DNA from 3 places in the Streptomyces sp. CNP082 genome. Region 1 is predicted to be linked to each of the others. Evidence: riboswitches for the same ligand, from Rfam matches in the RefSeq annotation. Region 1 holds a riboswitch; each other region holds the start of a gene.
What was found. A riboswitch is a leader RNA that binds a small molecule or an ion and turns the genes downstream of it on or off. The one in region 1 is predicted to bind cyclic di-AMP.
Positions count from the first base shown of each region.

Region 2: linked by a shared signal. The riboswitch ahead of B124_RS17900 (transglycosylase family protein) and the one ahead of B124_RS04135 (transglycosylase SLT domain-containing protein) in region 1 are both predicted to bind cyclic di-AMP.
Region 3: linked by a shared signal. The riboswitch ahead of B124_RS16030 (M23 family metallopeptidase) and the one ahead of B124_RS04135 (transglycosylase SLT domain-containing protein) in region 1 are both predicted to bind cyclic di-AMP.

Region 1 covers NZ_JCANSZ010000003.1:272,635-279,885, forward strand. The annotation lists gene B124_RS04105 (L-serine ammonia-lyase) at 1-595, shown strand, start outside; gene B124_RS04110 (hypothetical protein) at 765-1,025, opposite strand; gene B124_RS04115 (DUF7848 domain-containing protein) at 1,135-1,554, opposite strand; gene B124_RS04120 (helix-turn-helix domain-containing protein) at 1,900-2,742, shown strand; gene B124_RS04125 (DUF397 domain-containing protein) at 2,739-2,948, shown strand; gene B124_RS04130 (ATP-binding protein) at 3,126-3,713, opposite strand; cyclic di-AMP (ydaO/yuaA leader) riboswitch at 4,115-4,275, shown strand; gene B124_RS04135 (transglycosylase SLT domain-containing protein) at 4,279-5,019, shown strand; gene B124_RS04140 (glycosyl hydrolase) at 5,140-6,621, opposite strand; gene B124_RS04145 (arabinan endo-1,5-alpha-L-arabinosidase) at 6,790-7,251, shown strand, end outside.
Region 2 covers NZ_JCANSZ010000020.1:63,174-70,424, reverse strand. The annotation lists gene B124_RS17910 (FtsB family cell division protein) at 1-56, opposite strand, end outside; gene eno (phosphopyruvate hydratase) at 198-1,481, opposite strand; gene B124_RS17900 (transglycosylase family protein) at 1,821-2,453, opposite strand; cyclic di-AMP (ydaO/yuaA leader) riboswitch at 2,530-2,694, opposite strand; gene B124_RS17895 (transglycosylase family protein) at 2,904-3,950, opposite strand; gene B124_RS17890 (cytochrome P450 family protein) at 4,049-5,323, opposite strand; partial or broken gene B124_RS17885 (nucleoside triphosphate pyrophosphohydrolase) at 5,811-6,932, opposite strand; gene B124_RS17880 (SurA N-terminal domain-containing protein) at 7,040-7,251, opposite strand, start outside.
Region 3 covers NZ_JCANSZ010000017.1:15,392-22,642, forward strand. The annotation lists gene B124_RS16015 (PrsW family intramembrane metalloprotease) at 1-755, shown strand, start outside; gene B124_RS16020 (putative endonuclease domain-containing protein) at 895-1,896, shown strand; gene B124_RS16025 (VOC family protein) at 1,937-2,302, shown strand; gene B124_RS16030 (M23 family metallopeptidase) at 2,567-3,697, opposite strand; cyclic di-AMP (ydaO/yuaA leader) riboswitch at 3,709-3,851, opposite strand; gene B124_RS16035 (cytochrome P450 family protein) at 4,202-5,473, opposite strand; gene B124_RS16040 (cytochrome P450 family protein) at 5,470-6,828, opposite strand; gene B124_RS16045 (GTP-binding protein) at 7,146-7,251, opposite strand, start outside.

The DNA.
Region 1 (7,251 bases):
GTGGGTCACCCTCTACGCGATGGCGGTCAACGAGGAGAACGCCGCCGGCGGCCGGGTCGTCACCGCTCCCACCAACGGCGCGGCGGGCATCATCCCCGCGGTCCTGCACTACGCGGCGGACTTCCTCCCCGGCGCGGACAGCCGCGCTGGGGAGGAAGACACCGCGGTCCGCTTCCTGCTCGCGGCGGGCGCGATCGGCATGCTCTTCAAGGAGAACGCCTCCATCTCCGGCGCCGAGGTCGGCTGCCAGGGCGAGGTCGGCTCCGCCTGCTCCATGGCCGCCGGCGGCCTCGCCGAGATCCTCGGCGGCACCCCGGAGCAGGTGGAGAACGCCGCGGAGATCGGCATCGAGCACAACCTGGGCCTGACCTGCGACCCGGTCGGCGGCCTGGTGCAGATCCCGTGCATCGAACGCAACGGCATGGCGGCGGTCAAGGCGATCACCGCCGCCCGTATGGCGCTGCGCGGCGACGGGCAGCACTTCGTCTCGCTCGACAAGGCGATCAAGACGATGAAGGAGACGGGCGCGGACATGAAGGTCAAGTACAAGGAAACCGCCCGCGGCGGCCTCGCGGTCAACGTGGTGGAGTGCTGACGACCGCCTTCGGTTCAGTCAGCCCGACGGCGCAGGGTGGGGGTGGAGGGCGAATGCGTGCGGGTGGGCAAAGTTCGGCCCTCGGGGCCGATTTGGGCCGAATTGAAGGGGGTGTTACCGCGAGTTACGGCCGGATCTCTCCGCGGCGGGTGCGCGCCGTGGGTCGGATTCAGTGCGGATGTCGCCGGATGGCGACGTTGGCGGCTGTCACCCGCTGCTCGTCGAGGTAGATGCGAGCCCTGGTCCGCGCGTTGACGAGCCTGGCGCATCGCACGCACCCGGGCGTGGGGGTGGCATCGCTGGCGTACGTGGCACGCTCGGGCAGGAGGGCCGGCATGCGCGTGTCGTAGCGGTACGTCACGGCCGTCGCCGGACGCGTCTGGCCGGCAGCGCGGACGTCGGAGACGTACGACGCGGCTTGGGCCGGCACCCCGGGTGCGCGTAGACGACCGACCCGCCCCCGGACTCGCCGGCCTCGCCCACGGACTCCACCGGATGCTGCTCGGTGCCGAGTTGGCCGCAGTGAGTGCAGTAACGCATCACGGTCCCTTCTTTCGGATCGCGGGCGGGTAGCCGCGCCAGTCCGGCGCGTTGCCGAGGCTCGCGGTGGCCGGCCGCTGGCTGAACGGCTCCAGGCCACGGTGAGGCTCGTCCCGCTGGGGCCCGTCCTGATCGCGGAGAGGCGGTGAGCCGGACCCGCACAGGCGGCCCTCCCGCGGCCCATGCGACAAGGGCGGGGGCTGGCTGGTGTGCTCGGGGTGCTCGCGCAGGTGCCGGAACGTCCACGCCTGCGCCCCGGCGTCATCGGTGATCCGCGCCGACTCCGCACCGCACTCCGTGTCGTCGCACGTCAGCGCGAGACGTCGGCACTTGCCCCTGACCGGCGAGGCGTCGTCGTCCAGACCGGGACGCAGAGTGCAGCCGACGAGGTGGAACACGCGGCCGGCCGCCCCGGTCACAGGTACTCCCCCCGGCTACGGGCGTTGCGCCGCCGGTTCTCGGCGCGCAACCGCTCTATCGGCTCCGCGGATCGGACGTACTCGGGCTCCGCCGTCCACGGGGCCCCGCCGCACACCGGACGCAACAGCCAGTGCGAACCGACGAGACCCCGGAACTCCCCAACCCGACCACGGTGGGTGTCCACCATGAGTGTGCCGGGTTCCGGGACACGGGCGGACTTCTGGCCGTCTGGGGGTACGTTCTGCACAGACACCGCCGCTCCTCTCCGTAGTGGGTCCACTACCAAGAGGTCACAGGGTGGCTTAGCGTGAGTAAGCCTTCAACGTTCCAGCACCGGAAGGAACATGGTGGTCAACCGTAAGGAGTTAACCCCTGAAGCGAGCCCGGAAGCGGCGTACGGCGCACGATTGCGCAGCGTGCGGGAGGGTCGGGGGTGGCTGCAAGATGAACTGGCCGCGCGGATCGGATACACGGGACGACACGTCTCCGGGGTGGAAACTGCCCACAAACCGCCAACCCGCCGGTTTTCAGTGGCCGTTGACGCCGCGTTGGGAATCGAGGGAACGGCCGATTCGTTCGAACGTGAGTGGGGGGAGATCAAACACGGCAGCCTGCTGGAGGGCTTCCCGGAGTACGTCGCGCACGAGGGACGGGCGGTTGAGATCCGGCTGTTCAACGTGGGCATCATCCCTGGCCTGCTGCAAACACCGGAGTACGCGCAGGCCCAGGAAGACGGCCATGTCGAGCGTGGCTCGATCACGCCCGAACAGGCAGCGGAGCGGGTCGCGTTCCTGGCGGAGCGCCAAGCGGCGCTGGTGCGGCCTCGGCCGCCGATGATGTTCGTCGTCATGGATGAGAGCTGCCTCCGCCATGCTGTGGGAGGCACGGAGATCATGGACGCGCAGCTTCAGCGTCTCGTCGAAGTCGCCACCCGTCCCAACTGGATCCTCCAGGTAGCGCCCTTCGGCATCGGCGCCCGGCGTGCGTTCAACCTCCCGGTCAATCTGCTCACCCTTGCCGACCGGTCCGTGATCTGCTACGCCGAATCCCAGTCGAAAGGACATCTGGACCGGGAGAGCGCCTCCGTGCTGCCGATGCTGACGGCCTACCATCAGTTTCAGGGCGAGGCGCTGTCCCCGGCGGCGTCCGTGGCCATGATCAACCAGTTACGAAAGGGCACCCCGTGACGACCGAATCCCCCCGCTGGTTCACGTCCTCCTACAGCGGCAACGGCGGTGACTGCATCGAGGTGGCCGTCAACCTCGCCGCCTCACGCGGCGTGGTCCCCATCCGCGACTCCAAGAACCCGACGGGTCCCGTACTCGACATCCGCGCCGACGCGTTCGCCTCCTTCGTGACGAGCGTCAAGGCCGGAGAGTTCGGCGCCGTCTGACCTCGCAGACACACAGAGACCGCCCTGTCCTACGGCTGTTGACCGCGGGACGGGGCGGCTCTTCTGTGTCATCCGGCGCTGCCGGACCAGCCGGCGGCGAGTACAGCGGCTACCGCCGCGAGGACAACGACACCACGGTCAGCGGGGTGGAGCGCTGACGGCCACCGTTCGGTTCCGTCAGTCCGACGGCGCGGCCGTCTCCCACAACGCGCTGATGGGAACGGCGCGGAAACGCGGACCGAAGGGGAGCGTCTGCCCTCCGGTGTAGAGCACGATCCCGGTCAGCAGGTCACTGCCGAGGCGGTCGGCGAGATGCCGCAGCCCGCGGAAGTCCTCGGCCTTGACGGTCGAGGCCGCCTTGACGTCGATCGCGACGACCTGGCCACGCCTGTCCTCCAGCACGATGCCGACCTCGACCTTGTCCTTGGTGCGGTAGTGGTACAGCTCGATGGGCTGTGCGGCCCAGGTGAGCTGGCGGGCGATCTCCATCGCCGCGAATCCCTCCAGCAGCCCGCCGAGCGGACCGGCGGGCTGTCCCAGAGCCGCGGCGTCCAGCCCGAGCAGATTGGCCGCGATACCGGAGTCGACCATGGCGACCTTGGCCGTGCCGACGGCCCGGGTGCTGAGGTTGCGGGACCAGGCGGGGATGCGCTTTATGAGGAAAACCTCCTCCAGCAGCCCCAGATAGCGCTTGATCGTCGGCTGTGGAAGGCCGAGCTCGTTACCGAGATTTCCTTTGGTCAGTTGACGCCTCGTTCTCCGCACAAGCGAGCGGTTCCCTCTTCAGATCGGGACGCTGACGAGATCGAAGATCCATGCGAACACCGGCTGCTGTGGACCAAGAACAAGCCGACTTGTCGGATATTCCCTGACGTCACTCCGTACCATTTGATTAATTCGCCCCGATCGCCCCATCATGCACTCCAGGCCGATCGGACCTCCTGTGTCCGGTGATGCGAATCACGTTCGGCCGCGGCGCACCGGCAGTGGAATTCACAGTTTCCTTGTTCCGCACGCGAGTTGCCCTCCTCTTCGATTTCGGCAGCGGCACTCAACCGGTCTCGGAGCCCGTCTCGCATTGCCCAGACGGTTTCCGCGGCTTGTCCGGACCGGAAAGGCATGCTTAAGTCTGCGCCAGCCGGATGGACGCCGAATCCTGCCGCCACCCGGAACCTTTCCCTAACCACACACGGCAGGAGCGGGGGACCCATAGGTAAGGTGCCGTTCCGTATTCCGGAACGGCTTGGGGTGAAGTCGCACGGTCGTGCGGCCGGGCATCTCCCGCCCGAACCCGACAGCTCACCTCGCAGGCGCAGGAGGAGAAACACCCATGCCTGGTAAAGGTAAGCACCGCCGTCCCAAGCGGCGACTGATCAGCCGTGGTGTCACTTTCGCCGGTGTCAGCGGCGTCGTGATCGCCGTCCCGCTGATCGGCGCGTCCTCGGCCTCCGCGGCCGGATCGGCCCCGCAGTCCACCGTACGCGCCGACGTCACCGCCGCGGGAACCGCCAAGGCCGAAGCGACCACGTATGTCACGGTCGCGGGAGATTCCCTGGCGAAGATTGCCGAAGAGCAAGCCGTGCCCGGCGGCTGGCAGAAGTTGTACGAAGACAACCGCGAGGCCGTCGGCGACAACCCGCACTTCATCCTCCCAGGCCTCGAACTCGCGCTCGGCGCAAAGGCCGACACGAGCGACTCGACGGATTCCGACTCGGGCACGAAGGCGGCCACCGCCTCCGTCACGGGCTACCCGGACAACCTCGACGGCTGGATCAGGGAGTCGCTCGACATCATGGCCGAGCACGGCATCGCCGGGACCTACGACGGTATTTACCGCAACATCATGCGTGAGTCCGGCGGCGACCCGCAGGCCATCAACAACTGGGACTCCAACGCCGCGGCAGGCACGCCTTCCAAGGGCCTGCTCCAGGTCATCGCTCCCACCTTCGTGGCCTACCACGTACCCGGCACCTCGACCGACAGCTTCGACCCCGTGGCCAACATCACCGCCGCGTGCAACTACGCGGCCGACCGGTACGGGTCGATCGACAACGTCTACGGTCCGTACTGACACAACCGGAGAGCGCCGGTGTTCCCACCGGCGCTCTCCGCGGCCTGCGGCACGCCCCACCGCACGAGGACCGGCAGCGGATCCGCCAGGCCCGGGAATGCCTCCTGCGCCGACCTGGGTTCAGCCGGTCCGGGCCGGGGGGTGGGAGCGCCAGTCGCCCAGTTCGTCGAGCGTGATGACGTAATCGTGCGCGTACACCTCCTGGAGGAACGGCAGCGGGTTGTGCTCGCCGTCGTCGATGAACTCGCCGCTCCAGGTGGTGAACCAGCTCCAGTCCGCCTCGTACGCCTCAAGCAGGTCCGGGTCGGGGATGGAGCCCGTCTCGGTCATCGCGACGAGTTTCTCGTCGCCGACGAGGTCGACCAGCTTGTCGTACGTGCCGCTGGCGGGGCCGTGGTCGCCGACCGGGGGGTAGGTGTCGGCGCTGATGACGTCGACGACGTCGTCGCCGGGGTACCAGGCCGGGTCGACGGAGTTCCACACCCAGATGAGGTTGTGCAGCCCGTGGTGGCCGGTCATGCGCTCGTACATCAGCCGCCACAGCTCCTTGGCCGGCTCGGGGCCCTTGGCGCCCCACCAGAACCAGCCGCCCTCGGCCTCGTGCAGCGGGCGCCACAGCACCGGGACGCCCGCGTCCCGCAGCCGCTTCAGCTCCGCCGCGATGGCGTCGATGTCGCGCAGCAGCAGCGCGTACTCCTCGGACTGCGGGTCGGCGAGCGCCGCGGCCACGTCGAAGGTCGTCGCGTCGGTGTAGAAGCCGCGCCACCACTCCTTGCCGGGTTCGTCGATGAGGCCGGCGGGGGCGTTCCAGTGCCAGGTGAACGTGGTGATGCCGCCGCGTTCGTCCCAGTCGAGGGCGTTCTCGACCTCGGTGGAGGTGGTGCCGCGCTCGACGCGGCTGGGTGAGTAGTCCATCATGTCGTGCCCGGCCACGGCCGGGGCGCGGCCGACGTTCTCCTCCAGCCAGCGGATGGACGCCGCGTCCTGCTGGCCGCTGAGGATGTGCTCGCCGTAGCCCGCGGCGAGGTAGCCGAGCAGCGCCCGGGCCTCGGGAGTGGCCTGCGGGTCTACGGGGACGCCGGAGACCTGGTGCGGCGGACGGGGCTCGCTCGGGCTGAGGCTGATGGCGTCGATCTCGTACCAGCCCCAGTTGTTCACGATCGTGATCGTGTCGGGGCCGTCCTGCAGCATCACCTTGCCGGCGGCCACCGTGCTGAAGGTGTCGGTGGCGGCGAGGGTGACGTCGCCCGCGCCCTCGCCGTTGAGCCGCAGCGACGCGACCTTCTGGCCGTACGGGGCGCGGTAGTGGATGGTCAGGTCGTGGAGCCCGGCCGGGCCGTCGGGGACGGTGACGGTGACGGAGTCCTCGGCCGCGTCGAAACCGGCGACGTAGCCGGTGCCGGAGTAGCCGGGCGCGGAGGATTCGACGACGGTGCCGTTCAGTCGGCCGTCCTCGGCCTCGTAGACGACGGGCTGGGCGGCGGCGCCGGCCTCGCCGGCCGCGGCCTCGGCTCCCGTGCCGGCCGAGAGCAGGGCCGCGAGGAGCGCGGTCAGGACGAGGAGCGCCAGCGCGGGCGTGCGGCGGAGCGGGGGCTGGGTCACCGGGGGGTCTCCTGCCGGGGCGTGGGGGTGTGTGCACGGGGAATATTGGGAGCGCTCCCAATATCCTGCTCTTGCGTAATGGCCGCGTCAATGTATCGGCGCTACGCTCTGCGCAGCATCACGAACGTCGTGCGATATCCCGAACATCTTCTTCGGCGGGAGGCACCCGTGACCCGAACCCCCCACCACGACCACGCCGCCGGCCCGCCGCCCGGCGCGTCCCGGCGCCGGCTGCTCCGCGGCGCGCTGGCGACCGGCACCCTGGCAGCCGCCTCCGTCGCCGGCGCCTCCGGGCTGCGCCCCGCGCCGGCCGGCGCCGCCCCGGCCGCGTACCCCTTCCCCGGCCTCGTGACCGGGGACACCCGCGTGCACGACCCGTCCGTCGTCAAGCGGCCCTCCGGGGGCTACCTCGTCGCCCACACCGGCGACGACATCGCCCTGAAGACGTCCTCCGACCGCACGGACTTCCGCAACGCCGGCAGCGTCTTCCCCGGCGGCGCCCCGTGGACCACCGCGTACACCGGAGGAAGCCGCAACCTGTGGGCTCCGCACCTCAGCCACGTGGGGGGCGGGTACCACCTCTACTACTCGGCCTCCACCTTCGGCTCCAACCACTCAGCGATCTTCCTG
Region 2 (7,251 bases), on a different contig from region 1:
GCCTGCTCGCCGAGCAGCTTGAGCCGGGTGGTGGTGGAGAAGCGCTCCCTGGCCATGTGCGTTCGCGTCCTCCTCCCCGGCTCCCCGGGCGGCGTGCGGTGGTCGGCCCCGGTCGCACCCTACGCGGTGCGGCCGGGGCCGGGCGGGTCCGACGCCGATGCCGTACGGGCGGGCTGTCGTACGCCGTACGGGGCGGGTCAGCCGTTCTTGAAGCGGGGGAAGGCGCTGCGGCCCGCGTACTCGGCGGCGTCGTCGAGGATCTCCTCGATGCGCAGCAACTGGTTGTACTTGGCGACCCGCTCGGAGCGGGCCGGGGCGCCGGTCTTGATCTGGCCGCAGTTCGTGGCGACGGCCAGGTCGGCGATGGTGACGTCCTCGGTCTCGCCGGAGCGGTGGGACATCATGCAGGTGAAGCTGTTGCGCTGGGCCAGCTCGACGGCGTCCAGGGTCTCGGTGAGCGAGCCGATCTGGTTGACCTTGACCAGCAGCGCGTTCGCCGCGTTCTCGTCGATGCCGCGCTGCAGCCGCTCGGGGTTGGTGACGAAGAGGTCGTCGCCGACGATCTGGACCTTGTCGCCGAGCCGCCCGGTCAGCACGTGCCAGCCGGCCCAGTCGTCCTCGAACAGCGGGTCCTCGATGGACACCAGCGGGTAGTCGGTGACGAGCTGCTCGTAGTACTCGGTCATCTCGGCGGCGGAGCGGTCCTTGCCCTCGAAGACGTAGACGCCGTCCTTGTAGAACTCCGAGGCGGCGACGTCGAGCGCGAGGGCGACGTCCTGGCCGGCGGTGTAGCCGGCCTTCTGGATCGCCTCGACGATGAGGTCCAGCGCGGCCCGGTTGGAGTCGAGGTTCGGCGCGAAGCCGCCCTCGTCGCCGAGGCCGGTGGACAGGCCGCGCTCCTTGAGGACGGCCTTGAGCTGGTGGTAGATCTCCGCGCCGCACCGTACGGCCTCGGAGAACGACTCGGCGCCGATCGGCGCGATCATGAACTCCTGGATGTCGACGTTGGAGTCCGCGTGGCTGCCGCCGTTGAGGATGTTCATCATCGGCACCGGCAGGACGTGCGCGTTGGGACCGCCGAGGTAGCGGAACAGCGGCAGGTCGGAGGCTTCGGAGGCGGCGTGCGCGACGGCGAGCGAGACGCCGAGGATGGCGTTGGCGCCGAGGGACGACTTGTCGGGGGTGGCGTCGAGGTCGAACATCGCCTGGTCGATGAGGCGCTGCTCGGTGGCGTCGTAGCCGACGAGCTCGGGGCCGATCTGCTCGATGACGGCGAGCACGGCCTTTTCCACGCCCTTCCCGCCGTAGCGGGCCTTGTCCCCGTCGCGGAGCTCCAGGGCCTCGAAGGCGCCGGTGGAGGCGCCGGACGGCACGGCAGCACGGCCGGTGCTGCCGTCGTCGAGGCCGACCTCGACCTCGACCGTGGGGTTGCCGCGGGAGTCGAGAATCTCTCGGGCTACGACGACGTCGATGGACGGCACGGTGTCTCCTTCGGAGGGATTCGCTTTCGCTACGTGTTCCGCCCTGAGCCTAGCCGCCCCGGGTGACACCCCCGGTGCGCACCCGGCCGCATTCCGCGGTACGAGACGGTACGAGCCGGTACGAGCCGGTACGAGGCCGTACGGCCCGGGAGCCGCGCGGGGCGGCCGGCCGGGTTGCGGTACGGCGCGGTCGCCCCGGCCCGCGCACCGGACGGGCCGGGACGACCGCGGCGCAGGGCGGCGGCGTACGGGGCGGCGGGGGGCCGCGCCAACGGGGCGCGGGCGGGCCCACGGGCCGTCCGCCCCCGGGTACGGCGCGGCCCGCCCGCGCGCGCCGGGCTAGTCCAGCTTCAGCTTCTGGCCCGGCTGGATCAGGTCCGGGTCCTCGCCGACGACCGACCTGTTGTCCTCGTACACCTGCTGCCAGCTCTCCGCACCGTGCCGCCGGGCGATGTCGTCCAGGGTGTCGCCCTCGCGGACCTCGTAGTAGAAGCCGCGGAAGACCGTGCGGGAGTCCGGCTGCGTCTGCTCGCCGGTGCCGCGGCCCTCCGTGCCCTGCGGCGCCGCTTCCTGCGCCTGCGGTCCGGTCTCCGGCAGGGGCTGCGGCAGGGTCTGCGGCCGGCTCTCCTGCGGCGCCGCCGCGCCGTCGGCGGTCAGGCCCGCGCGCGGGCCGCAGTTGGGCCACGCGCCCGGACCCTGCATGGCCAGCAGCCGCTCGGCGGCGGCGATCTGCTGCTCCTTCGTCGCCAGGTCGGCGCGCGGGGCGTAGTCGAGGCCACCGGCGGCTTCCCAGCTCGACTGGGAGAACTGGACGCCGCCGAAATAGCCGTTCCCGGTATTCGTCGCCCAGTTCTTTCCGGACTCGCAGGCGGCCACCCGTTCCCAGGTATCGATCGGCGCCGCGGTGGCGTTTTGGGCGCCGAGCACCGGCAGCCCGATCGCGGTTCCGGTGGCGCCCACGAGAACGGCCATGCGGGAGTGCGTGCCAACGCGGGCCTGTGCGGCGGGGCGGCGGTGCTTACCCGTTCCGTCAGGAAGCAGCATGATGCTCTTTTCTCACCGACGCCTGCGAGGTGAGCTGTCGGGTGCGGGCTGTGAGTGCCCGGCCGTACGTCGAGCGTGCGGCTTGACCCCAAGCCGCCCGGTCCGCCTTCTCGTTGGACCGGAGCGGCGCTTACCGTGGGTCCCCCGCTCCTGTCAGCGGTGCTTCAATGCACAGGTGGCCCGGGTGAACGCCGACAGGATTCGGCGTGAGGCGATCACCGGGGCTCGCGTTGGCGAGCGATGTGACGGTAAGCACATAGGCGTGTGCGATTCAAAGACCTCGCAAAGTGCCGCGCCCGGTTTTCCGTCCTTCAGGTAGCCCGGTCAGCCGATTACGTCAAATATGACTAATCTGCGCCGACTTCACCCGCCAGTTGTTCAGTTCCCGCTCAATTCGAGTTCCTGACCAGGCTTGATGTTGTCGGGATCCGCACCGAGGGAGTTCTTGTTTCCGTCGTACAATTCCGACCATCCGCCTGTCAGTGCATGCTCACTGGCAATTTCCGAGAGGGTGTCACCCGGTCGGACGGTATAACTCCGGTCGCCCGCCGCGGTGTCGCCGCTTTCCCGGTCACCGTCGCGCTTTTCCACCTCGCCGGGGATCTCGGCGATCCACTCGCGGCCGGGGTCGGGCACCTCGGTCGCGTCGGGCCCCTGGGTGGCGCCGGGGGTCTCGACGGCCTCGCGCGGGGCCTCGGGGATGCCGGGCGAGAGCGGGGTGTCGGACGGGGAAGGGGACGCGGAGGCGTCCGGGGCGCGGTGCCGGCCGGAGGCGTCGGAGGCTTCGGAGTCCCCGCCGGTCCATTCGCCGGAGCCGCCGTCGCGCTCGGCGGGGTCCTGGGTGCCGCGGTGCTTGCCGCCGCCCTCGGCGGACCGCCCGGTGTCGCGGTCGTCCCCGTCCTCGCGGCTGTCCTCGCGGTCCGTACGCCCGTCCTCGTCCCTGTCCTCGCGCTGGGAGCCGTCCGAAGCGCCCGGCTCGGGGGCGAGGGTGGGCGGCGTGGAGGGCGGCAGCGGCAACTCGGCGCCGGGGTCGACCTCCGGCACCGCGTCGTCGCCGGGCAGCCCGGCGTCGTCGGCGCACTCCGGCCACGCCTTGTCGGCGCCCATGCCGGCAAGGATGCGTTCGGCGACGGTGATCTGCTGCGCCCGGCTGGCGAAGTCGGGCTGCGCGGCGAACTCCTCGCCCCCGTACTCCTGCCACATGTCCATCGTCAACTGCAGGCCGCCGTAGTACCCGTTGCCCTCGTCGGCGCTCCACAGGCCGCCGCTCTCGCACTCGGCGACCCGGTCCCACGTGCCGGCGTCGGCGGCGCTCGCGCCGCTCGCGCCCAGCAGCGGCAGGGCGAGTGCCCCTGTCGCACCGGCCGCGACGACGAACGCGGGGGCCTGGCGGGGACGTCGGTGGCGTCCGTTACCCGAGCGCATGCGAGTGCCTTTCGTTCCCGGTGTGTTCGAACCAGTGGCCGAACCTAATACCGAACCGCCCACGATCACAAGTTGATCGCCTGAGAGTTACGCGCAGATCACAGTGAACTGCCGAAGCGCACCGGCAGGGTCCGAAGACCGCGCATGATGAGCCCGCCGCGCCACCGCAATTCGGACGTCTCGACGGCGAGCCGCAGGTCGGGAAGGCGGCGCAGCAAGGTACCCAGGGCGGTCTGCGCCTCCAGGCGGGCGAGGGGGGCGCCGAGGCAGTAGTGGATGCCGTGGCCGTAGCCGACGTGCTGATTGTCACGGCGGGAAAGGTCCAGGGTGTCGGGGCCGGCGAAGCGGGCGGGGTCGCGGTCGGCGGCGGCCAGCACGACGAGCACGGGGTCGCCCACGGCGACGCGCTGCCCGCCGATCTCCAGCGGCTCGGTGGCGAACCGCCACGTCGCCATCTCCACCGGGCCGTCGTAGCGCAGCAGTTCCTCCACCGCGGAGGGCAGCAGCGCGGGCTCGGCGGCCAGCCGGGCGCGCTCGGCGGGGTGGGTGAGCAGGGCGTACGTGCCGTTGCCGATCAGGTTGACGGTGGTCTCGAAGCCGGCGAACAGCAGGATGAACGCCATGGCGGCGGCCTCGTTCTCCGTCAGCTTCTCGCCCTCGTCGGAGGCGCGGATGAGGCCGGAGATCAGGTCGTCGTCGGCGCGGTCGCCGTGCCCGAGGGCCGCGCGCTTCCTGTGGATCAGCTCGGCGAGGTACGCGCGCATCTTCTTCACGGCGCGGGCGACGCCGCCGCGGGTGCTCTTGCCCTGGTTCCGGGGGTCCGGGGGGCGCCCCCCGGGCTGATGCAGCATCACCCCTGCCCAGTCGCGGAAGTCGTCCTGGTCCTCGGCGGGGACGCCGAGGAGGTCGCAGATGGCGTAGATGGGGAGCGGGAAGGCGAACTCGTGGATGAGGTCGGCCTCGCCGCGGTCCGCGAAGCCGTCGATGAGGCGGTCGGTGAGCTCCTGCACGCGCGGCGCGAACGCGGCGACGCGGCGGGGCGTGAACGCCTTGGAGACCAGCCGGCGCAGCCGGGTGTGGTCGGGCGGGTCGATGTTGAGCAGGTGGGTCATGAGGCCGGCGCTGCGCTCGCCGGGGATGCCGGTCTTGTCGCTGTGGTGGTGCGCGGGGTTCTTGGACAGCCGGGGGTCGGCGAGGGCCTGGCGGGCGTCGGCGTAGCGGGTGACGAGCCAGGCGTCGACGCCGCTGGGCACGGTGGTGCGGTGGACGGGGGCGTGGGTACGGAGCCAGGCGTACGCGGGATAGGGGTCGGCGGCGAAGTCCCCGCTGAAGAGGGCGGGTCGCGGACCGCTGCCCGCGTCGGGACCGGACACGTCAGCGACCACCGGAGGGGCGGCGGGAAGCGCTCCCGGGGGCGCCGCCCGACGGGCTGCCGGGAGCGCCGCTGGTCCCGTCGGCCCCGGTGGTTCCGCCTCCGGCGGGGCGGTACGGATCACGTACGGCGCCCGCGGCGCCCGGCGTAGCAGCGTCGCCGCGGACGGCCGTCCCGGCGGCGTCAGGACTGCCGGCGCTGCCGTTCGCAGCGGGTGGCGGTGCTACGGATCCCGCCGGCCCGCCCGCACCGTCAGCACCCGTCGGCCCGTCCCCGCGGGACTCCGCGGCGCCCGCGGCATCCGAGCCCGGCTCCGCGCCGTATGCGGCGGGCGGCGGCGCCGAGCCCGCCGGACCGTCGGCGCCGCCCGCGCGGGGCTCCGCGGCGCCCGTAGCGGACTCTGTGCCCCTCGCGGCGCCCGGCGCGGCAGCGTCACCGCCGGATGCGGACGGTTCGGCGCCGTGGGAGCCGGGGGTTGATGCCTCGGCGGTCGCCTTCTCGGCAGCGCGGATCGCCTCGCGGTACGCGCGTGCCGCCGACCGCAGCGCCGCCTCCGGGTCGACCCCCTGCGCCTCCGCCCGCAGGGCCACCGCGAGCAGTTCCGCGCCGAGACGGGCCGCGGGCTCGCCCGCCGCCGGCGGCGCCGCGCCGCGGTCGCCCGGCGCGGCGGCGCCGGCGTCGTCCTCGGCACCGCCCGGCCCGCCCGCTGCCGTACCGCCGGACCCCAGACCGGTCCGCGGACCGCCGGCCTCGTCCGGCCCCCCGCCGTGCTCCCGCACACCGGGCTCCGCCGCCCCGGGCGCCGCCACGTGCAGGCCCGCCGTGCGGGCGCGGCCCGCGAGCTTTGCGACCAGCGACAGCGCCGGCTGAGCCAGCGGGACGCCCTCCGTGACCGACGTGCGGCGCTTTTCTATGGCCTTCTCGCGCAGCCAGTGCTCCCTGACGTCCGCCGGGGTCTCGGCCACCGCGTCGCCGAAGACGTGCGGATGGCGCCGTACCAGCTTCTCCACCAGGGTGCCCGCCACGTCGTCGACGGAGAACGGCTCCTCGGTGTCGTCCTCGGCGATCCTGGCCTGGAAGACGACCTGCAGCAGCACGTCCCCCAGCTCCTCGCGGACCGCCTGCCTGTCCCCCGCCTCGATCTCCTCGACGAGCTCGTACACCTCTTCCAGGCTGTGCTTGACCAGCCCTTCGCTCGTCTGCCCGCTGCTCCAGGGGCACTCGCGCCGGATCCGGTCCATCACCTGGACCACGTCGATCAGCCGCGCCCCCGGCACGTCGTACGACCCGGGCAGCAGCTCCAGCGACGGCATCTCCACCCGCCCCGAGCCCGCCAGCCGCGCCAGGTCGTCCGTCAGCCGGGGCTCGCCGTCCGCGCCGGCGACCACGACGACGGTCGCGCCCGCGGCGCAGGCGTCGACGAGTTCGTAGGCGTCGGGCTCGGCGGTCTCCACCTCGACGCCCGCCTCGCGCAGGTACGGCAGCTGAGGATGCGCGGCGTCGGCGCACAGCACGCGGTCGGCGCCGCGCAGCGCCTCCCACGCGGGCCAGGACAGCAGCCCCGGGGCGATGCGGTGGGTGGTGGTCAGCAGGACGAGTCGGCCGGTCACGTCCCCGACCGTAACCGACGCCACCGACAGCCCGGCACCGGCCGCCCCGCACCGGCCGCCCTGCACCGGCCGCCGCCGGGCGGCCGTCCCCCGGCCGCGCGACCCGGCTACTGCTGGGGGAGCAGGCCGCCCTCCGCGGGGGCGGCGGCCTGCTTGATCCACGGGGTGTCGGCCTGCAGCAGCTCCCCCTGCTGGTCCTCCCACTTGCCGTACCGCGGGCTGACCTCGATGTCCAGGTCCTCCGACGCCTCGACCATCACTTCACTGAGCCGCGCCGCGCCCTCCGGCGTCTGCGGGTCGACACCCAGCTCCTCGACGA
Region 3 (7,251 bases), on a different contig from region 1:
GCCGGGCGTACACGGAGAACGAGACCTTCGGCGACGCCGGCCCCGTGGCCACGGTGACCGTGACGTTCCTGGCCCGCGTCGTCTTCTCCCCGTTCGCGCACCCGCTGTTCACGGCGATGGCCGGCCTGGGCTTCGGCCTGGCGGCGATGACGCTCGCCCGTCAGCGAATACGCCGCGTGCTCTTCCCGGTGGCCGGCCTGCTGCTGGCGATCTCACTGCACTCGCTGTGGAACGGCTCGGCGGTGATGAACGGCTTCGTCTTCCTCGGCGCGTACGCCTTCGTCATGGCGCCGGTGTTCGGGCTGCTGGTGTGGCTGGCGGTCTGGTCACGCGGCGGCAAGCTCCGCACGATACGGGACCAGCTCCCCGCCTACGCCCACGCCGGCTGGCTGGTCCCCGCGGAACCGGTGGCCCTCTCCTCCCTGCGCACCCGCAAGCTCGCCCGCACCCTGGCCGGCCAGGCACACGGCGACGACGCCCGCCGTGCGGTCGCCGACTACGAACGCTCGGCGACCGCCCTGGCCCTGCTGCGCGCCCAGGCCGCCCGAGGCCGCCCGGCGCCGGACTTCGCGGAACGCGAGCAGGCGCTGCTCGCCGGCATGTGGTCGCACAAGGCCCTGGCCCAGCCCGCCCTCACCAGGGCCGCCTACACCACCGCCCCGCCCCACCACCTCTACCCCAGGCCCGCACCCCTCCCCCACCCCTGGCCCCCGCCTCCCGGCGGCCCTGTCCCCGCGCTTTTCCCGCGCGGCTGACCGAGTCCCGAACGGAACAGCGCGTGGAGGACGCGGCCTCCGGGGTGCTGTGACCGTCTCTGACCTGTGGGAGGACCGCGAGAGCGGGACTTATCCACAGGCGGAAGCGGAATTTGGAAATCCGCGAGAGCATGGCGGCATGACGGGGGAACCGAGGCCGCTGGACGAGTTGGCGGCGATGAATGGCGGCGTGTTGGTGTGTGCCGAGGCTCTGGCGGCGGGGTGGTCGTCCGGGGTGCTCGTGCGGAGGCTGCGGAGGGAGGGGTGGCGGAAGGTCAGGGCCGGGGTATGGGTGGAGCCCGGGCGGGCCGGTGATCTGCGGCTGCGGTTACGGGCGGCGCAGGCCGGCCGGCCCGGGCTGGTGGTGAGTCACAGTGCGGCTGCCCTGTTGTTCGGGATCGAAGTGCTGGCCGTGCGGCCCGAGTTCACCCATGTGCGGGCGCGGGGGCAGGCTCCCGACGGGTGCGTGCTGCACCGGACCGCGGTGAGCGAGGCGGAGATCGTCACCGTGGCGGGGCTGCGGGTGACCAGCGCCGTGCGGACTCTGGTGGACCTGCTGCGCACGGCGGAGCGGGACGCGGCGCTCGTGGCCGTGGAGTCGGCGCTGTCCCAGCGGCCGTTGGCACTCGGGGGCGAGGGGCCGCGGCGGTGGCGGGAGCAGGTGACCGATCTGCACGCGGTCTCCGAAGCCGTCGCCGGTGCCGGGCAGCGGCGGGGCGTGGTCGAGGCGCGGCGGCGGCTGGCGCTCGTCGATCCGCGCTCCGGGTCGCCCGCGGAGACAGTGGCGCGGCTGCGGATGCATGACGCCGGGTTACGGCCGCTGAGCCAAGTGCCCTTCACCGCGCCCAACGGCCGGCGGATACGGGTGGATTTCTTCTTCCCGGCGGTGGGGCTCGTCGTGGAGATCGAGGGGTACGCCTTCCACGGCGGCCGGGCCGCTCATCTGGCGGACGTCGAGCGCTTCAACGACCTGGGGCGCTGTCCCGAGGTCCGGCGCATACTGCGGTTCACCGCGGCCGACGTCTTCGAGCGGCCCCAGCGGATCATCCACACGATCCGCGCCACCCTGGGTGAACTCGCCGCCGGGGACTCCCGTGGCGCTGCTGTTGCGGGTGCGGCTGCCGGCACGGCTGCTGCGTGAGCCTCCGGGGATGTCCGCGGCGCGTGGCAGGGTGGCCGCCATGGACGCCTACGTCAGAAACATCGTGCTCGACTGTGCCGACGCCCGCGAGCTTGCCGACTTCTACACCCGGTTGCTCGGCATGCGCATCCTTCGTGACGACTGGATGGTGATCGCCAAGGACGAAGACAGCTTTCCACGGCTGGCGTTCGAGGAAGTGGCCGGCTATCGGCCGCCGCTCTGGCCCGACCTCGACCGCACGTATCCCCAGCAGATGCACATCTGCTTCGGCGTCGAGGACTCGGCTGCCGCGGGCGAGCTGGCGCTGCGGCTCGGGGCCACGCGGCTTTCCGAAGCGGGCGGCAGTTGCCCGGTGTTCGCCGATCCGGCGGGGCATCCGTTCTGTCTCTGCGGGCCCGGGGAGTAGGTCCCGGGCCCGCAGCTCTCGGGAAGGCAGCTCTTGGGAAGGCAGCTCCGAGGAAGGCAGCTCCCGGGGAAGTGCCGACGGCCCTGGTGTCGGGGGGTCGGCCACCAGGGCCGCCGGCGGTCTCGTTGCGCACTCGGACGCCACGGGGGAAGGTGCGTCCGGGCACGCCGGAGACGTGGGAAAGGGGTGTATGGGGGCGTGCGGTCCGTGGGGCGGGGGCGTGTCCCGGCCGCGGGGCCGGGGCTGCTGGGCCCGCCGCGTCGGTCAGACCGGGGCGCCGTTGTTGCGCAGCCAGGCGAGGGGGTCCACTGCGTCCCCACCGCCGGGTCGTACCTCCAGGTGCAGGTGCGGGCCGGTGACGTTGCCCGTGGCGCCTACGCGCCCGATGACGTCGCCGGTCGTGACCTCGCCGGAAGACTGGATGATGGAGGACAGATGGCAGTACCAGATCTCGGTGCCGTCCTCGAGGGTGAGGACGATGCGGTAGCCGTACGAGCCGGCCCAGCCGGCCTCGGTGATCGTGCCGCCGTGCACGGCCTTGACCGGGGTGCCGGTGGAGGCGGCGAAGTCCTGGCCGGTGTGGCCCGCGGCCCACATGTCGCCGGCCTCGCCGAAGGTCGAGGTGAGCGTGTAGTTGGCGAGCGGGGCGACATAGCTGGCGGCGAGCCTGGCGAGGCGCTCCTCCTCCGCCTTGCGGCGGGCCTCCTCCTCCGCTTTGCGGCGGCGCTCCTCCTCCAGGCGGCGCTGGCGCTCCTCTTCCTCCGCCTTCGCCTCGGCGGCCTCCTCGGCCGCCTGCTCGGCGGCCTCGGCCTCGGCGGCGGCGCGGGCCGAGGCGTCGGCCTCCGCCTGCTGCTGCTCGGCCTGCTCCAGGATGCGCGCGCGCAGGGCCTCACCGGAGTCGGCGGTCGGGGTGGCGGCTTCGGAGCCGGCGTCGCTTGCGTAGCTGACCTGGGTGAGCGGGGCCGTGGTGACGACGGTGACGTCGGTGGCGGGCTCTTCCTGGTCCGGTATCAGCTCGCCGACGCCCGGCAGGCTCTCCGCGTCGGGGAGCTGGGCGCTTATCCCGCTCGCGACGGCGTCGACCTGGTCGGGCATCGATATCGCGACCGGCGGCTTCTCCTGCGCCGTCGCCACGCTGCCCGCGCCGACGGCGGCGAAGACGCCGACGCCGAGTACGGCACCGCTGCGTGCCATGCTGCCGCCGCGCTGCCTGGCGAGGCGGCGGCGACCGCGAGAGGGAAGGTCGTCTTCGGGGAAGACTTCGTCGATCGGCTCTTCGGCGGCGTAGCCGGTGGGCGCATACCCCTCGGGGGCCGGGCCGCCGGACGCATAACCGTCGTAGCCGTAATCGTCATAGCCGTGGCCGTAGCCAGGCTCAGACCTGTAGGACGCCACGAAGGCGTACTCCTTTCCTTCCTTCTCGCCTACCGGGTTAGCTGACGGGTTCGGAGCAGGAAGGTCTCCTACGGGCCGTCTCCTGGCGGAGGTTGGCCCGATTCACCCCAAGGTGGTGGTTCCCCGGTTCCCTAGGTGTTGCCGTTGCTGCAGTTGTTTCACGTTCGGGATTCGGCGACGGCGCACGGTGCCGCCTCTTGCGGCGGCAGTGACGACCGCGCTGCGTTACCGAACGCTAGCGGACGACGGCGTTCGATTCCAAGTCGTTCCGGTTATTCAGTTGCGCTTTACCGCGGATGATCCGGGCATGAGACCGCAGAAACGGACAAGTTGACGCGCTGGTCGCGCGCCGTGCGGTCCGGTCGTTAGCTGATCGTGCATCAGTTGTTATGCGGAGGGGCGCTGTTCCATTACGGAGCGTGTACGTGAGACGGGGCCCGGCGGCGGCCCTCAGCGCGTTCCCCGCCCCGGGCAGGACGGCTGTCAGGCGAGTCAGGCAAGCTGTCAGGCGAGCCGTACCGGGAAGGACTCCAGGTCGTTCTGCGTCAGCACCGGCAGGTTGCGGATCTCCGCCGGCGGCACCGCCGCCCGCAGCCCCGGGAAGCGGGCGAAGAGCGCCGGCAGCGCCACCGCCGCCTCCAGCCGCGACAGCGCCGCGCCGGGGCAGATGTGCGGCCCGTGCCCGAAGGTCATGTGCCGGATCGGGGTCGGCCGCGCCACGTCGAAGGCGTCCACGTCCGCCCCGTGGTGCCCGGCGTCGCGCCCGATCGCGCGGTACGAGATGACGACGCCCTCGCCCTTCTCGATCACCGTGCCGGCGATCTCGATGTCCTCCGTCGCGAACCGCATCAGCAGGTGGGTCACGGGCGGGTCGTAGCGCAGCGCCTCCTCGATCGCCGTCTCCCACGTCACCGTGCCGTCCCGGACCATGGCTAGCTGCCCGGGGTGGGTCAGCAGCCCGCGCACGGTGGTGAGCAGGAGCGTGATCGTGGTCTCGTGCCCGGCCGCGATCATCGACTTCAGATTGCCGACGACCTCTTCCTCGGTCAGCGGCTCGCCGCCCTCGTCGGCGAGGATCAGCGCGCTCGTGAGGTCGTCGGCGGGGGCCGCGGTCTTCTGCCGCACCATGTCCGTGAACACCCGGTCCAGCTCCGCGATGACCGCCAGCCGCTCGTCCTGCGGCGTGAGCATGGAGAAGAAGGCCCTCCACAGCCGCATCTGCCGCGGAATCTCCGACTCCGCCACCCCCATGAGCGCGCACACCACCCGCATCGGCAGCGGCTGCGCGAAGACCTCCTTGAGGTCGACCACCCCGTCGCCTTCGGCTGCCGCGGCCTCCAGGGCGTCCAGCAGTTCGGCCGTCACCCGCTCGACCACCGGGCGCAGCGCGTCGAGCCGCCGCGGCGTGATGGCCTGCGCCGTCTTGGCGCGCAGCCGCCGGTGCTCGGCGCCGTCGACCGTGAACATCGAGCGGCCCGGGTTGACCATCCCGATCAGCGGCCACTCGGCCGTGACCTCGCCCGTCCGCCACAGCCGCCAGGCGCCGATGTCCTTGACCAGCCGGTTGTCGGTGAGCAGTTGCCGCGCCTCCGCGTGCCGCGTGACGGTCCACGCGGGCACGCCCAGCAACTCGATCCGGGTGAGCGGCGCGGCGGCGCACAGGTGCGCGGTCTCGCCCGCGAGGTCGCGTACGAGAGGGTCGATGGCCAGCGGCTCGGGCAGGGCCCCCGGGCCGGTCGGGGTGGCGGCGGCTTCGGCGGCGTGCGGGCAGTTCACGGATGACCTCCTGCAGCGCGTACGGGAGTGAAGGTGACCGGCAGAGCGGTCATTCCGCGCAGGAACGCGGACGGCCGCCGCACCAGCGTCCGGGCGGGCACGGACAGGTCCAGGTCGGGCAGCCGGTCGAGAAGCACCTCAAGGCCCGTCCGGGCGATGATCTCAGCGATCTCCTGGGCCGGGAAGGGGCAGCGGAAGTCCCCGTAGCTGAAGGCGAAGTGGGCGCTGTTGCCCGCCTGCGCGGGTACGCCCATGCCCCCGTAGCCGCCGCCGTAGCCGCCGGAGGCGCCCCCGTGTCCGCCGCCCAGCGCCTGCTGGATCTCCGGGTCGTCGTTGGCGGCGGCGAGGCCGAGGAGCAGCAGGTCGCCCGCGCCGACGTGGCGCCCGCCGAGCCGGGTGTCGCGGGCGGCCCAGCGGCCGACGAGTATCTGCGTCGGGGTGTCCTCCCACAGCACCTCGTTCATCGCCTCGCCGACGCTGTGCCGCCCGCCGCCGAGGGCGGCGGCGAAGCGGTCGTCGGTGAGCATGAGCCGGATGGAGTTGCCGATCCAGTCGGCGGTGGGCAGGAAGCCGGCGGCGGTGGTGTCCTTGAGGTCGAGCATGACCTCTTCGTCGGTGAAGTGCATGGGGTCGGCGAGCATCCGCGAGGCGACGTCCTGGCCCGGCGTGAGCCGCTTCGCGGCCACCAGCCGCGTCATGTGCCAGACGAACGTCTCGTACGCCTTGAGCGCCCCGGGCCCGCCGTCCGCCAGCTCGTTGAGCACCGCCGCGAGCTGCCGTCCCTCGGCGTCGGGGAAGCCGATGAGCCGGGCGAGGACGAGCACGGGCAGGGGGACCGCGTAGTCGCCGACGAGTTCGGCGCTGCCGCGGGAGCAGAAGGAGTCGATGAGCATGTCGGCGAGCTGCTCGCAGTGCCGGCGCAGGTCGAACGGGTCGACGCTCTCCAGCGCGGCGCTGACCATGACGGCGTGCCGGCGGTGGTCGGCGGCGGAGGCGGTGAAGTGGACCGACGGCATCACCTGGCCGACCATCGGCAGCAGCGGCCAGTCGGGCGGGATCTTCTCCCACTGGTTCCACAGGCCGCGATCGCGCGGGAAGAGGTCGGGGTCGGACGTGACCTGGTGCAGCTCGCGGTAGCCGATGACGAGCCAGGCGGGGACGTCACCGGGCAGCTCGACGGGGACGACGGGGCCGTGGTCGCGGCGCATCTCGCGGTAGAGGTCGCGCGGGTCGGTGTGGAAGCGGGGGCCGCTGAGGGGTACGGGGCCGGTGGCGGCACCGGCGTGCGCGGGGCAGCCGGCGGGGGGCTCGTGGCCCGCGGCGGACGCCGGGGTGCCGGCGGGCTCGGCGGACACCGGGGTGCCGGCACGAGCCGGGGCGTCGGCGGGCTCGGAGTCGTCCGCGGACTCGGAGCCGTCCCCGCGCTCAGGGGCGTTCGCGGGCTCGGAGTCGGCGGGCTCCGGACGGAACCAGTCCTCCGGCAGGACGCTCCGCCCGGCCGCCACGCCGGCCGGCTCACCCGGCCCGTCCGCCGGCGCACCGGGCGCGGCGGACGGCTCGTCCGGCGCGGTCAACGGCTCACCCGGCTCATCTGCCGCGCCCGGCACGCCCGTACGCGGTTCCAGCGGACTGCCGCTCCCCTCGCGTGCGGCCTGCTCTTCGGGAGTCGGGGTCATGTAGGTGTCTCCGGTGCGGTGGGGGCGGTGGCGGCGGCGAGGCGCTGCAGGTGCTCGACCAGGGCGATCAGCACGCCCTTGCTGGACTCGCGGGACCGCGCG